DNA from 2 places in the Bradyrhizobium sp. 159 genome. Region 2 is predicted to be linked to the other one. Evidence: predicted binding sites of a transcription regulator. Region 2 holds the regulator's gene; the other holds the start of a gene.
The links. The regulator PhoB, encoded in region 2, activates phosphate uptake and scavenging genes when phosphate is short. The targets are predictions, from matches to a motif close to TGTCATNNANCTGTCAT.

Region 1: phnC (phosphonate ABC transporter ATP-binding protein) is a predicted target of PhoB. The motif match lies at 4,795-4,811, and genes of this name have one in related genera.

The regions. Positions count from the first base shown of each region.
Region 1 is NZ_JADPKE010000041.1:36,079-42,687, reverse strand. It holds gene IVA96_RS09240 (selenium-binding family protein) at 56-1,456, shown strand; gene IVA96_RS09235 (hypothetical protein) at 1,540-2,148, shown strand; gene IVA96_RS09230 (DUF1045 domain-containing protein) at 2,152-2,850, opposite strand; gene IVA96_RS09225 (alpha-D-ribose 1-methylphosphonate 5-triphosphate diphosphatase) at 2,869-4,065, opposite strand; gene IVA96_RS09220 (chloramphenicol acetyltransferase) at 4,062-4,733, opposite strand; gene phnC (phosphonate ABC transporter ATP-binding protein) at 4,921-5,730, shown strand; gene phnD (phosphonate ABC transporter substrate-binding protein) at 5,792-6,609, shown strand, end outside.
Region 2 is NZ_JADPKE010000068.1:50,711-57,319, reverse strand. It holds gene pstA (phosphate ABC transporter permease PstA) at 1-243, shown strand, start outside; gene pstB (phosphate ABC transporter ATP-binding protein PstB) at 240-1,061, shown strand; gene phoU (phosphate signaling complex protein PhoU) at 1,073-1,789, shown strand; gene phoB (phosphate regulon transcriptional regulator PhoB) at 1,804-2,511, shown strand; gene IVA96_RS19050 (GcrA family cell cycle regulator) at 2,772-3,284, opposite strand; gene IVA96_RS19045 (aspartate aminotransferase family protein) at 3,753-4,961, shown strand; gene argF (ornithine carbamoyltransferase) at 4,961-5,884, shown strand; gene IVA96_RS19035 (Hsp33 family molecular chaperone) at 6,040-6,609, shown strand, end outside.

The DNA.
Region 1 (6,609 bases), on a different contig from region 2:
TTGCCGCTATTTCGAGCCAGGTTGGCGTGAACCGACGGAACAGGGAGGCAGTGCCATGACGATGAGGCCGGATCCCACCTTTCACGCATCGCCCAAGCTTGCGATGGAAGCACCAGCGGAGAACTTTGCCTACACGCTGCTGCTCAGTCCAGATTTCTCAAAACCTGATGCTCTCGCGGTCATCGACGTCAAGCCGGGGTCGCCGACCTACAGCCAAATCGTCCATACCGTGACGATGCCCAACAAGGGCGATGAATTTCACCACTTCGGCTGGAATGCCTGCTCCTCCGCCTTGTCGCCGCTCGCCGGACATGCCTTCATCGAGCGGCGCTATCTCATCATCCCCGGACTGCGCTCGTCGCGGATCTACATCATCGACACCAAGCCAGATCCGACCAAAGCCAAGATCCACAAGATCATCGAGCCCGAAGAAGTCTTCAAAAAGACCGGTTACTCGCGGCCGCATACCATCCATTGCGGGCCGGACGGCATCTATGTGAGCACGCTGGGCGGCGGCGGCAAGGACGGCACCAACGGTCCTCCAGGCGTTTTCATCATGGATTGCGAGACGTTCGAGGTCCTGGGACGATGGGAGATCGACCGCGGTCGGCAGACGTTGCACTATGATTTCTGGTGGAACCTGCCGCGCGACTACATGGTGACGAGTGAATGGGCGTTGCCGCCCCAGTTCGAGAACGGGATCGTCCCGGAAGATCTGCTCGCGAATAAATATGGCCATCGTCTCCACTTCTGGGATCTTCGCGCCCGTCGCAACGTCCAGACCATCGACCTCGGCGCCAATCATCAGATGGCCCTGGAGGTGCGGCCCGCGCACGATCCGGTTCGCGAATACGGCTTCGTTGGCGTCGTGGTCGACACCACCAACCTCGAAGCATCGATCTGGACCTGGTGGCGCGAAGGCGGGACATTCCACGTGGAGAAGACGGCGACGATCCAGCCGGAGCCCGCGCCAAAGGAGAAGCTCCCGCCGCTGCTCCAGGGTTTTGGTGCTGTGCCGCCTCTGGTGACCGATATCGACCTGTCGATGGATGATCGCTTTCTCTATGTCTCGTGTTGGGGCACGGGTGAAATGCGCCAGTACGACGTCAGTGATCCGCGAAAGCCGAAGCTTGCAGGCTCGGTCCACATCGGTGGCATCGCGCGCCGCACGCCTCATCCGAACGGCAAGGCCTTTGCGGCAGGTCCGCAGATGGTCGAGATCAGCCGCGATGGCAGGCGCGTGTACTGGACCAATTCGCTCTATTCCACCTGGGATGACCAATTCTACCCCGACGGAGTTCCGGGCGTGGAAGTCATGGCCAATGTCGGTCGCGACGGCGGTCTCGAGCTCGACAAGGACTATTTCGTGAGCTTCCCCGACGGATATCGTGCGCACCAGATCAGGCTGGAAGGCGGCGATTGTTCGACGGACTCCTTTTGCTACCCGTCGGCCTAGATTGGGGACACGCGAGCCCGGCGCTTGGCTGGCTCTGGCTCGCTCTCGTTGCGAGCGGCTTCTATCACGGGGTCAATCCGGGTATGGGATGGCCGCTCGCCGTGTCGGCCGGGCTCATGGACAAGAGCCCGCGCGCGCTGTTCCGTGCGTTGTGGGCTCTGGCGGCCGGGCATCTTCTGGCAACGCTTCTCGTGCTGCTGCCATTCGCGCTGCTGCTCGTGCTGGCCGAGTGGCAGCGTTCGATCCAGCTAGTCGCGAGCCTTCTCGTCATCGGTTTCGGCGTCTATCGGCTGATCGAGCGACGTCATCCGCGCACGCTGGCACGAATTCCGCCAACGCAATTGGCGCTCTGGTCGTTTGCCGTTGCCATTGCTCACGGCGCCGCCTTGATGCTCGTGCCGATCTATCTCGGTCTCTGCCAGGCCTTCGAACTCGATGCCGGCCATGCGGCCGCCGGCGCGCTGATGAAGGCAAATCTTGTGAAGGCAAGTCTCGGGATGGCGGTGCTGGTGTCTGTGGTGCACGTTGCCGCCATGATCAGCGCGGGCGGATGTCTGGCGTGGCTGGTCTACCGCTATCTGGGATTGAGGCTTGTCTCGCGAAGCTGGTTCAATCTGGATGTGATCTGGGCAACCAGCCTCATCGTGGTTGGGATCGTGGCGCTCGCCTTCAATGTCTCGAGCTGGCGGTGAAGCCTAGCGCGTCAAAGCCCACTCGCCGACGATGCGAAAGCGTGCCTTCGCGTCGTCCTGTTTGAACAGTACGATGCGGTCGATCACGAGCGTCTTGGATCCTAGCGCTGCAAACCTGCTCCGCAGCATCTCCAGAATGGGCCCGCGGCGCTCTGCGTCCAGCCGTCCTGTCAGGGTCATGTGAAAGCGAAATTCTTCCATCACGTAAGGGTAGCCCCAGCGGTCGAGGTAATCGCGCTGCCGCTCGCTCAGTTTCTCGGGCTTGCGACGCGCGCGATCTTCCGCGCTCAGAGGGGCGCGGAACGAGTCGAATTCGCTGACACAATCGGCGGCGAGCTGCTGGAGCGCATCGACCGGCTCGGCCGCGATCACGGCAATGAAGCCGCTTATGGAATCGACGACCGGTCGTATCGCCGGAATCGGTCGCTCCTTACCAGCAAATGCCGCGCAGGCCGCCGCGAGCTCGGCCTCGCTCTTGCCCGGCGCCAGCATCATCGGCGCCTTCAGTGTGGCGTGAAAACCGTATTTGCGGGGATCGGCGCTGATATCGCGCCAGTCCGGCGCGACATCCAGTGCCTCGCGCGGAAACGGCACTTCGTCGCCGGTGTAGGCATCGTAGCCGAGCAGCTCGGCGCCGAAGCGGGAGAGGGCGCTGTGGGCGTCGGCCGCAAAATAGATCGCGTAGCGGGGAAAACCTGTCATCGCCTCAGCATAACCAATTTAAGCCGCAACGACAGCCTCGCGCGGCGCCGCCGCTGCTGCTGTGAGCAGCCGCGTCGCATCGGTGAGATGCACCAGCTTGCCGCCTGATATCACGGCGATTAGCCGCGGCCGCAACTCCACGCTGTCGTCGACCAAAAGAATGTCGGCGCGGCGCCCTTCCGCGATGGCGCCGCGATCGGTAAGGCCGGTTGCACGCGCAGGTCCGGCAGAGACCAAATCCCAGGCCTGCTCCAGCGGCAGCACGCGGTCGGCGGCGAGCCGGAATGCGGCCAGCAGCTGTGCCGGATAGTAATAGTCCGAGGCCAGCACCGAGCAGAGACCCTTGGCGACCATGTCCGACGCCCTGGTCCAGCCGGTATGGCTGCCGCCGCGCACGACGTTGGGAGCGCCATAGACGATGGCGTCGCCGTGGCTTGCTGCCGCCCGCGCTGTCTCCTCGTTGATCGGAAACTCGGCGATCAACGCGCCGAGATCGCGAAACTCCTGGCGCATCGCCGGCGTCGCATCGTCATGCGAGAGCATTCGCACCCCGGCGGCGCGGGCTGCCGCCGCAAGCCGCGAGACCGACGCCGGAACGTCGGTGGCGCGCGCCACCACACGTTCGACCAGCCGGTCAAATTCCTCGCTCGATAGGCCGGTGCGCTCCACCATGCGGTTGCGCTTGCGCGGCTTGGCCATGTCCGCAACCGTGCCGTCCATGTGGTCGTTGAAGGCGAACAGGTCGACGCGGCCTTCCGCGAGCCACTGGCTGATCTCGGTCTCGGCATCGAGATTGTAGGTCTCGTGCCGCAGGTGGAAGCGGGTGTCGGCGGCGAATTGCGGACGCTGCCGCTCGATCGCCTCCATCAGGCCGCGCGCATTGTCAGCGCTGCGCAAGCCAGGCTCCCACGAACAGGTCGTGGCGTGGAACACCGTGGTGATGCCGTTGCTGATCGCCTGACGATCACTGTCGGCGAGCGCGACGTCGATCGGGAAATCGACGCCGGCGCGCGGCATCATCTGGCGCTCGAAGGCATCGCCATGCAGATCGACGATGCCTGGCAGCACCAGCAGGTCGCGGGCATCGATAGCGAGCCGCGCGCGGCCGCGAGGGACATCGACCAACGCAATGTCCGTTCCGGACACGAGAAGTGAGGTTTCGACGAGCCCGGCGCCGATCAGGACCCGGCCGCCTTCAAGGAAAATGTCTGTCACGCGACCGCGCTTGGTTTGCTGGCAGGAGAACCGGTGAAAGAGCTCGCCCGTGCTTCGTATGTCGCGAGGAAATCTTCAATCCCGAGCTTGCGGAAATCGGGCAGCACTTCACGCAATTTGTCGTGATCCCAGTCCCACCAGGCGAGCTTGGCGAGCCGGCCGGCGATCTGCTCCGAGAACCGCCGCCGCACGATGCGCGCCGGATTGCCGGCGACGATGGTGTAGGCCGGCACGTCCTTGGTGACGATAGCGCCCGCCGCGATCACCGCGCCGGTGCCGATATTGCGGCCGGGCAGCACGATCGCGCCGTGGCCGATCCAGACATCGTGACCGACATGGACGTGATGCTGGCGGCGCCAGTCGAAGAACTCGGTGTCGTCGCTTTCACCTTCGAAATAGGCGCTTGAACGGTAGGTGAAATGCGCCTGGGTCGCACGATGCATCGGATGATTGCCGGGATTGATCCGCGTCATTGCCGCGATCGAGCAGAACTTTCCGATGGTGGTGTAGGTGATCTGGGCATCGTTGACGACATAGGAGTAATCGCCCATCGCCACTTCATGCAGTACGGTGCGCGCGCCGACCTCGGTGTAGGCGCCGAGCCTGGCCTCGTGCAGCTTGGCCGAGGGATCAATGGTCGGCTGAATCGAAAGAGCTTTGGCGGCCATGTTGCATCCGAAGCGCGAGGGTGGGGCATTTTTCTTGGAGCGGCTTGATGACAATGCTTTGATGACAACGTCATGACGTGGCGATGACAGGGGATGACGTGTGTTGGATCGCCGCACCGCAACGCGGATGTCACACAAGTGTTAAGCGCCGGCGTTAGCGGTGGGTCCGATTAATCTGGAGCCCTGCATGCTGGTCGTGGAAGGTCTGACGTGTCGCTTCGGCGCAAAGGCCGCGGTGGACGACGCTTCGTTTCAAGTTGCCCCGGGCGGCTTCGTCGGTGTGATCGGACGGTCCGGCGCCGGCAAGTCGACCCTGCTGCGGACCATCAACCGCCTGGCGACGCCGACCGAGGGCCGCATCCTGTTCGACGGCATCGATGTCACCGCGCTGCGCGGCAAGGAGCTGCGGCAGTGGCGGGCGCGCTCGGCAATGATCTTCCAGCAGTTCAACCTGGTCGGCCGGCTCGATGTCCTCACCAACGTCCTGATGGGGCGCCTCGCAACGATGCCCGCCTGGCGCTCGCTGTCGCAGCTCTGGCCCGAGCAGGATAAGGCGCTGGCGATGTCCGCGCTGGAGCAGTTCGACATCGCCGCGCTCGCCGCCCAGCGCGCCGACCAGCTCTCCGGCGGACAGCAGCAGCGCGTGGCGATTGCCCGCGCCCTGGTCCAGCAGCCCGACATCATCCTCGCCGACGAACCGATTGCCTCGCTCGATCCGCGCAACACCAAAATCGTGATGGATGCGCTGCTGCGCATCAACAAGCATTTCGGCATCACCGTGCTCTGCAATCTGCATTCGCTCGATCTGGCGCGCAGCTATTGCGACCGCCTGATCGGCATGGCGCAGGGCCGCGTGGTGTTCGATGGCGCGCCGGCCGCGCTGACCGATCACGTGGCGCGCGAGCTCTACGATCTCGAAGCCGCCGACGTCATGGGCGGCATGCCCATCCCGGCGCCCGAGGGCGTTCCGGCGCTCGGGACGGCCGCGGCGGCCTGAGCCTCGCCTCTTTTACTCAAGTCTTTGCGTCAAGCGATCCCCAACCGATGAAGAGGGTACCATGATCACTCGCAGATTAATCCTTGCCGGCGTCGCCGCGCTCGCCTTTGCCACCTCCGCCTCGGCGGACGACTGGAAAGCCAAATATCCCGAGCTGACCTTCGCGGTCGTGCCGGCGGAGAACGCCTCCGGCGTCACCGAGCGCTGGGCGCCGTTCGTGAGCTATCTCTCCAAGGAACTGGGCGTGAAGGTCACGCTGCGCATCGCCAACGACTATGCAGCCGTCATTGAAGGCCAGCGTGCCGGCAACATCCAGATCGCGAGCTACGGCTCGGCCTCGTTCGCCCGCGCCCGTCTGACCGGTGTCAAGACCGACGCCTTCGCCAACGACATCAACGCGGACGGCTCGACCGGCTATTATTCGGTGTTCTTCGTCAAGGCGAGCAGCCCCTACAAGAAGGTCGATGACCTCAAGGGCAAGAATCTCGGCCTCGTCGACCCGAACTCGACCTCCGGCAACAACGTGCCGCGCTTCGAACTCGACAAGATGGGCATCCCAGATACCGACACCTATTTCGGCAAGGTCGTCTTCACCGGCAGCCACGAGAATGCGATGCTGGCGCTGGCGCAGGGCACGGTCGACGTTGCCGCCAACCAGTGGACCAGCGATGACGATTCCACGCTGGCGCAGATGCTGACCAAGGGCATGCTGAAGAACACCGACGGCTCGGCGATGAAGAAGGACGATTTCCGCATCATCCACAAGTCGGCGCCGATCATCAACGGCCCTTATGCCTACAATTCCGACCTGCCGGAGGATGCCAAGGCCGCCATCGCCAAGGCATTCTTCGATGCGCCGGCCAAGGACAAGGCCGCGTT
Region 2 (6,609 bases):
GCGACTGCGCGCGTCGCCGGCGAGACCGCGCCGCTGCTGTTCACGGCGCTGTCGAACCAGTTCTTCAGCCTCGGCCTCGACAAGACGATGGCCAACCTGCCTGTCACCATCAACAACTTCGTGCAGAGCCCCTACGCCTATTGGAAGCAGCTCGCCTGGAGTGGGGCGCTGCTCATCACCCTGACCGTGCTTGCCCTGAACATTGGCGCGCGCATCCTTGGCGCCGAGAGGACTGCAAAATGAGTGAAATGTCTGTTTCCGTAAGTGCGCCGACCGTTCATCCCGGCTCACAGCCGCTACCCGAGGCGCCTGCCAAGGTCACCGCGCGCAACCTCAATTTCTACTACGGTGAGCACCACGCGCTGAAGAACATCAATCTGGCCCTCGGCACCAACCGCGTCACGGCCTTCATCGGCCCGTCGGGCTGCGGCAAGTCGACCCTGCTGCGCATCTTCAACCGGATGTACGATCTCTATCCGGGCCAGCGCGCCACCGGCCAGCTGTTGCTCGACCAGACCAATATCCTCGATCCCAAGCTGGACCTTAACCTGCTGCGCGCCCGGGTCGGCATGGTGTTCCAGAAACCGACGCCGTTCCCGATGACGATCTACGAGAACATCGCCTTCGGCATCCGCCTCTACGAGAAGATCTCGAAGTCCGAGATGGACGACCGCGTCGAGAAGGCGCTGCGCGGCGGCGCGCTGTGGAACGAGGTCAAGGATAAGCTCAACGCGTCCGGCTTGTCGCTCTCCGGCGGCCAGCAGCAGCGCCTCTGCATCGCCCGCACGGTCGCGGTGCGGCCCGAAGTGATCTTGTTCGATGAGCCCTGCTCGGCGCTCGACCCGATCTCGACCGCCAAGGTCGAGGAGCTGATCCAGGAATTGTCCGAGAACTACACGATCGCGATCGTCACCCACAACATGCAGCAGGCGGCGCGCGTCTCTGATAAAACCGCCTTCATGTATCTCGGCGAGCTGATCGAGTTCGACGACACCAGCAAGATCTTCACGTCGCCGAGCGACCGGCGTACGCAGGATTACATCACCGGCCGGTTCGGCTGAGGAGACGGGACATGGGTACTGAACATACCGCAAAGGCCTTCGATACCGACCTCCAGGAGCTCACTCGCCTCGTCGCCGAGATGGGCGGCATCGCCGAGCGCATGATCGTCGATTCCGTCGACGCGCTGATCCGCCGCGACGTCGCGCTCGGCCAGCGCGTCGTCACCACCGATGCCGAGCTCGACGCGCTTCAGAAGCGCATCGAGGAGCGCGCCGTGCTCACCATCGCCCGCCGCCAGCCGATGGCGGTGGATTTACGCGAGATCGTCGGCGCCATGCGCGTTGCCACCGATCTCGAGCGCATCGGCGACCTCGCCAAGAACATGGGCAAGCGCGTTGCGGCGCTGGAGACGGACTTCCATCCGCTGAAACTGTTCCGCGGCCTGGAGCACATGACCGACCTCGTGCAGCAGCAGGTCAAGTCGGTGCTGGATGCCTATGCCGCGCACGATTTGCCGGCGGCGATGGCGGTGTGGAAGGGCGACGAGGAAGTGGACGCCATCTGCACCTCTCTGTTCCGCGAGCTCCTCACCTATATGATGGAGGATCCGCGCAACATCTCGTTCTGCATCCATCTGATGTTTTGCGCCAAGAACATCGAGCGCATCGGTGATCACGCCACCAACATCGCCGAGACCGTGTTCTACATGATCGAGGGGCAGGCGATCACCGACAAGCGGCCGAAGGGCGACATGACGACCTTCGCCACGACGGTACCGAATACCTAGGGAGCGACGACAACATGGGCGCACGCATTATGGTGGTTGAGGACGAGGAAGCTCTCACCGAGCTTCTCCGTTACAACCTCGAAGGCGACGGCTATGACGTGGAGACGGTAATGCGCGGCGACGACGCCGACACCCGCCTCAAGGAACACATCCCCGATCTGATCGTGCTCGACTGGATGCTGCCGGGACTGTCCGGCATCGAGTTGTGTCGGCGGCTGCGCACCCGTCCCGAGACCAAGCAGCTCCCGATCATCATGCTGACCGCGCGCGGCGAGGAAAGCGAGCGGGTGCGGGGTCTTGCGACCGGCGCCGATGACTACATCGTCAAGCCGTTCTCGGTGCCGGAGCTGCTCGCGCGCGTGAAGGGCCTTCTGCGGCGCGCAAGCCCCGAGCGGCTCGCCACCGTGCTCGCCTATGGCGACATCGAGCTCGATCGCGACAAGCGCCGCGTCGCGCGCTCGGGCCGGCCGATCGATCTCGGCCCGACCGAATATCGCCTGCTGGAGTTCTTCCTGGAGCATCCCGGCCGCGTGTTCTCGCGCGAGCAGCTGCTCGACAGCGTCTGGGGCCGCGACATCTACATCGACGAGCGCACCGTCGACGTCCATATCGGCCGCCTGCGCAAGCTGCTCAATCTCGGCCGCGAGCAGGACCCGATCCGCACCGTCCGCGGCGCGGGTTATGCGCTGGATGATCGGTTTGCAAAGGCGGAGCAGACGTAGGCCCAACTGCGTCACCAAGCTCGGTCGTCGTCCCGGACAAGCGTAGCTCCCGGCAACGCGCAGCGTTGTCCGGAGCGAAGCGCCGATCCGGACGCATAGCCACAGGACGTGGTTGTTGCGCGAAAAGGTAACTCCGAGTCCCCGTAACCACGGCTTGCGGTGGCTATCGGTCCCGGTCCGGCGCTTCGCTTGTCCGGGACGACGTCGGGTTTGTTGCGCCGTCACCGCGTGACGGCTGCCGGTTCGATCTCAGGAAATAATCACCGCGTGCTCGGCTTCGGTGCCGCCCGCCGGCGATCCGCTGCCGGCTGATAGGCGACGCGCGAGTGCTGGGCGCAGTAGGGCAGGCCTGACAGCGCCTTGCCGCCACAGAAGAAGAAGTCCGGGCTGGAGGGATCGCCGACCGGCCAGTGGCACGTCGCCTCGTTCAATTCCAGCAGCGACAGCCGCTGACTCATCGGCACCACGTTGTCGTAGGTGACCGGTTCGGCCTCCACCTCGACCTCGAAGGCCTGCGCCAGCGCGGTGTTGCCGCGCGAGATCGGCCGGGTCACCCGCATCATATGCTGCGCGGGCCGCGCCTTGCGCGGCCGCGGCGCTGCCGATGAAGGGCTCTTGGCGCGGCCCGACAGGCCGAGCCTGTGCACTTTGCCGATCACGGCATTGCGGGTCACATTGCCGAGCTCGGCCGCGATCTGGCTGGCCGAAAGTCCGGCCTCCCAGAGCTTTTTCAGCTGCTCGACGCGATCGTCGGACCAGGTCAAAACCGTCATTGCACCCTTTCCCTCGTTGCGCGCCGCCATCCTGGGGCCTCACAGCGAATGCTTAAGCCTTGAAAAACCCGTGCCGTCAGAATCCCTTAAGGCTCGCCGGGCGCGTGACTGACGCCCGAACGTTTACGCCGGTACATGAGGACTCTTGGGATCAGAACCGCTGCACGAGATGTCGTATCTGACAGTCCAAACGCTACAATATGGCGTGACTCCCGCGCAAGAGTCCGCCGACTCGCTTCCACATGTTCCGTGGTGAAAACCCCGCAAGATCGGCACCGCAAGACTACGGATTTCGCGTTTCGCGAGGCTTTCCGGGCGGCATTGACACCCGTCTTGCCAGGCATAAGATGGTGACGCGTGCCGCCCTTAAAAGGCGGCACGTTTCGTTTTCCGGACCGGTCAATGGTGCGCTGCGCAAGGCATGCCAGGCAGGTCTCAACGTCCAAATGCAACATCCAAGTGATGGTCATGACCAACAGCGCCGCGCCGCATCTGCTTCCCGTTTTCGCCAGGGCGGACCTTGGCTTCGAGCGCGGCGAAGGCTGCTGGCTGATCGCGACCAATGGCGATCGCTATCTCGATTTCACCTCGGGCGTCGCCGTGAACGCGCTCGGCCACGCCCATCCTGCGTTGGTCAAGGCATTGCAGGAGCAGGCGACCAAGCTCTGGCACATGTCGAACCTGTTCCAGAGTCCCGATGGCGAACGGCTTGCAACGCGTTTGTGCAACGAAAGTTTCGCGGACTTCGTGTTCTTCTGCAATTCCGGCGCCGAAGCGTTGGAATGCGTGATCAAGGTCGTGCGGCGCTATCATGCCGCCAAAGGCCATCCCGATCGCTATCGCATGATCACCTTCGAAGGCGCCTTCCACGGCCGCACGCTGGCGACGTTGGCGGCGACGGGCTCGGCAAAATATCTTGAAGGTTTCGGCCCGCCCATGGATGGCTTCGACCAGGTCCCGCATGGCGATATCGAGGCCGTGAAGAAGGCGATCGGTCCGCAGACCGCCGGCATCCTGATCGAGCCGATCCAGGGCGAGGGCGGTGTGCGTTCGTCAACACCCGCCTTCCTCAAGGCGCTGCGTCAGCTCTGTGACGAGAAGGGCCTGTTGCTCGCGTTCGACGAGGTGCAGACCGGCATGGGCCGCACCGGCGATCTGTTCGCGCATCGCCGTCTCGGCGTCACCCCCGACGTGATGTCGCTGGCGAAAGCGCTCGGTGGCGGCTTCCCGATCGGCGCTTGTCTTGCCACCGCGGAAGCGGCCTCCGGCATGACGCCCGGCTCGCACGGCTCGACCTTCGGCGGCAATCCGCTCGCGATTTCCGCTGCGAACGCCGTGCTCGACGTCATGCTCGAGCCCGGCTTTTTCGATCACGTGCAGAGGATGTCGCTGCTGCTCAAGCAGAAGCTCGCCTCGGTGATCGATCGCTATCCTGATGTCGTCAGCGAAGTCCGTGGTGAGGGGCTCCTGATCGGCATCAAGGCGGTCGTGCCTTCGGGTGATCTCGTTACCGCCCTGCGCAACGAAAAGCTGCTCACCGTCGGCGCCGGCGACAATGTGGTGCGCTTCCTACCGCCTCTGATCGTCACCGAAGCCGAGATCGAGGACAGCGTCGGGCGGCTCGAGCGCGCCTGCGCGGCGATCTCGTGCAGTCAGACCAAGCGGGCGGCAAGCTGATGAGCAATTCGCCAAAGCACTTCCTCGACATCAACGAGCTCCCGCTGTCGGAGCTCAAGCGCATGCTCGCCGCATCCTCCGCCATGAAGGCGAAGCAGAAGGCGCATCAGCCGGTCAGGCCGCTCGAAGGCAAGACGCTGGCGATGATCTTCGAGCGCCCCTCGACGCGGACGCGGGTGTCGTTCGACGTCGCCATGCGCCAGCTCGGCGGCGAGCCCATCATGCTCACCGGCGCCGAAATGCAGCTCGGCCGGGGCGAGACCATCGCCGACACCGCGCGCGTGCTGTCGCGCTATGTCGACGCCATCATGATCCGCATCCTCAATCACGAGGCGCTGCTGGAGCTTGCGGCCCATGCGACCGTGCCCGTCATCAACGGCCTGACGCGCCGTTCGCACCCTTGCCAGGTGATGGCCGACCTCATGACCTATGAGGAGCATCGCGGCCCGATCGAGGGCAAGACGGTGGCCTGGACAGGCGACGACAACAACGTGCTGGCGTCCTGGGCCCACGCCGCCGAGCGCTTCAAGTTCCAGCTCAACGTCGCAACGCCGCCGGAGCTCGCGCCGAAAAAGGCGATGCGCGATTGGATCAAGATGACCAATGCGCCGATCGTGCTCGGCACCGATCCGGAAGCCGCCGTGAGGGGCGCCGACTGCGTCGTCACCGACACCTGGGTGTCGATGGGCGACAAGGAAGGCGAGCACCGCCACAACGTGCTCAAGCCCTACCAGGTCAATGCCAAGCTGATGTCGCTGGCCAAGCCCGACGCGCTGTTCATGCACTGCCTGCCTGCCCATCGCGGCGAGGAGGTCACGGATGAAGTGATCGACGGCCCGCAATCGGTCGTGTTCGACGAGGCCGAAAACCGCCTGCACGCGCAGAAGGGCATTCTGGCCTGGTGCTTTGACGCGGTGAAGTAGCGCAGCCTGGTGAAGGCGAAGTGGGTTTGGTTCGTCGTCCTGGCGAGAAGCCGGGACGACGCCGAACCAGCAGTATCGTGTGTGATCATAACTGCCTCGGGAACACTCCCTCGCGCCCCCTTCCATTTCCCACCTCCGACCCCAGATACACGGCCATGGTTTCCCAATCCCCTGACATGAAAACCGGGCCAGAAGGCCCGGTTCGCGCGCCATCACCGGTTCCGATCGATGACGCCGTGCTGCCCTACGAGGTCGACGCACTCGACGTGCGCGGCCGCTTGGTGCGGCTCGGTCCGGCGCTCGACGACATTCTCACCAAGCACGATTATCCCGCTCCCGTCGGCAAGCTGCTCGGCGAGGCCATCGTGCTGACGACGTTGCTCGGCTCGGCGCTGAAATTCGAGGGCCGCTTCATCCTCCAGGCCCAAACCGACGGTCCGGTGTCGTTCTTTGTCGTCGACTACATGGCGCCGGATCGCCTGCGCGCCTATGCGCGTTTCGATGCCGCGCGTCTCGGTAACGCCAAAGATTCCGGCACGCTGCTCGGCCGCGGTCATCTCGCCATGACCATCGACCAGGGCCCCGACATGAGCCGTTACCAGGGTCTGGTCGCGCTCGACGGTGGCAGCCTGGAAGAGGCCGCTCACGAATATTTCCTCCGCTCCGAGCAGATCCCGACGCGCGTGCGTCTTGCGGTCGGCGAGGAGTGGCGCAGTAGCGACGGC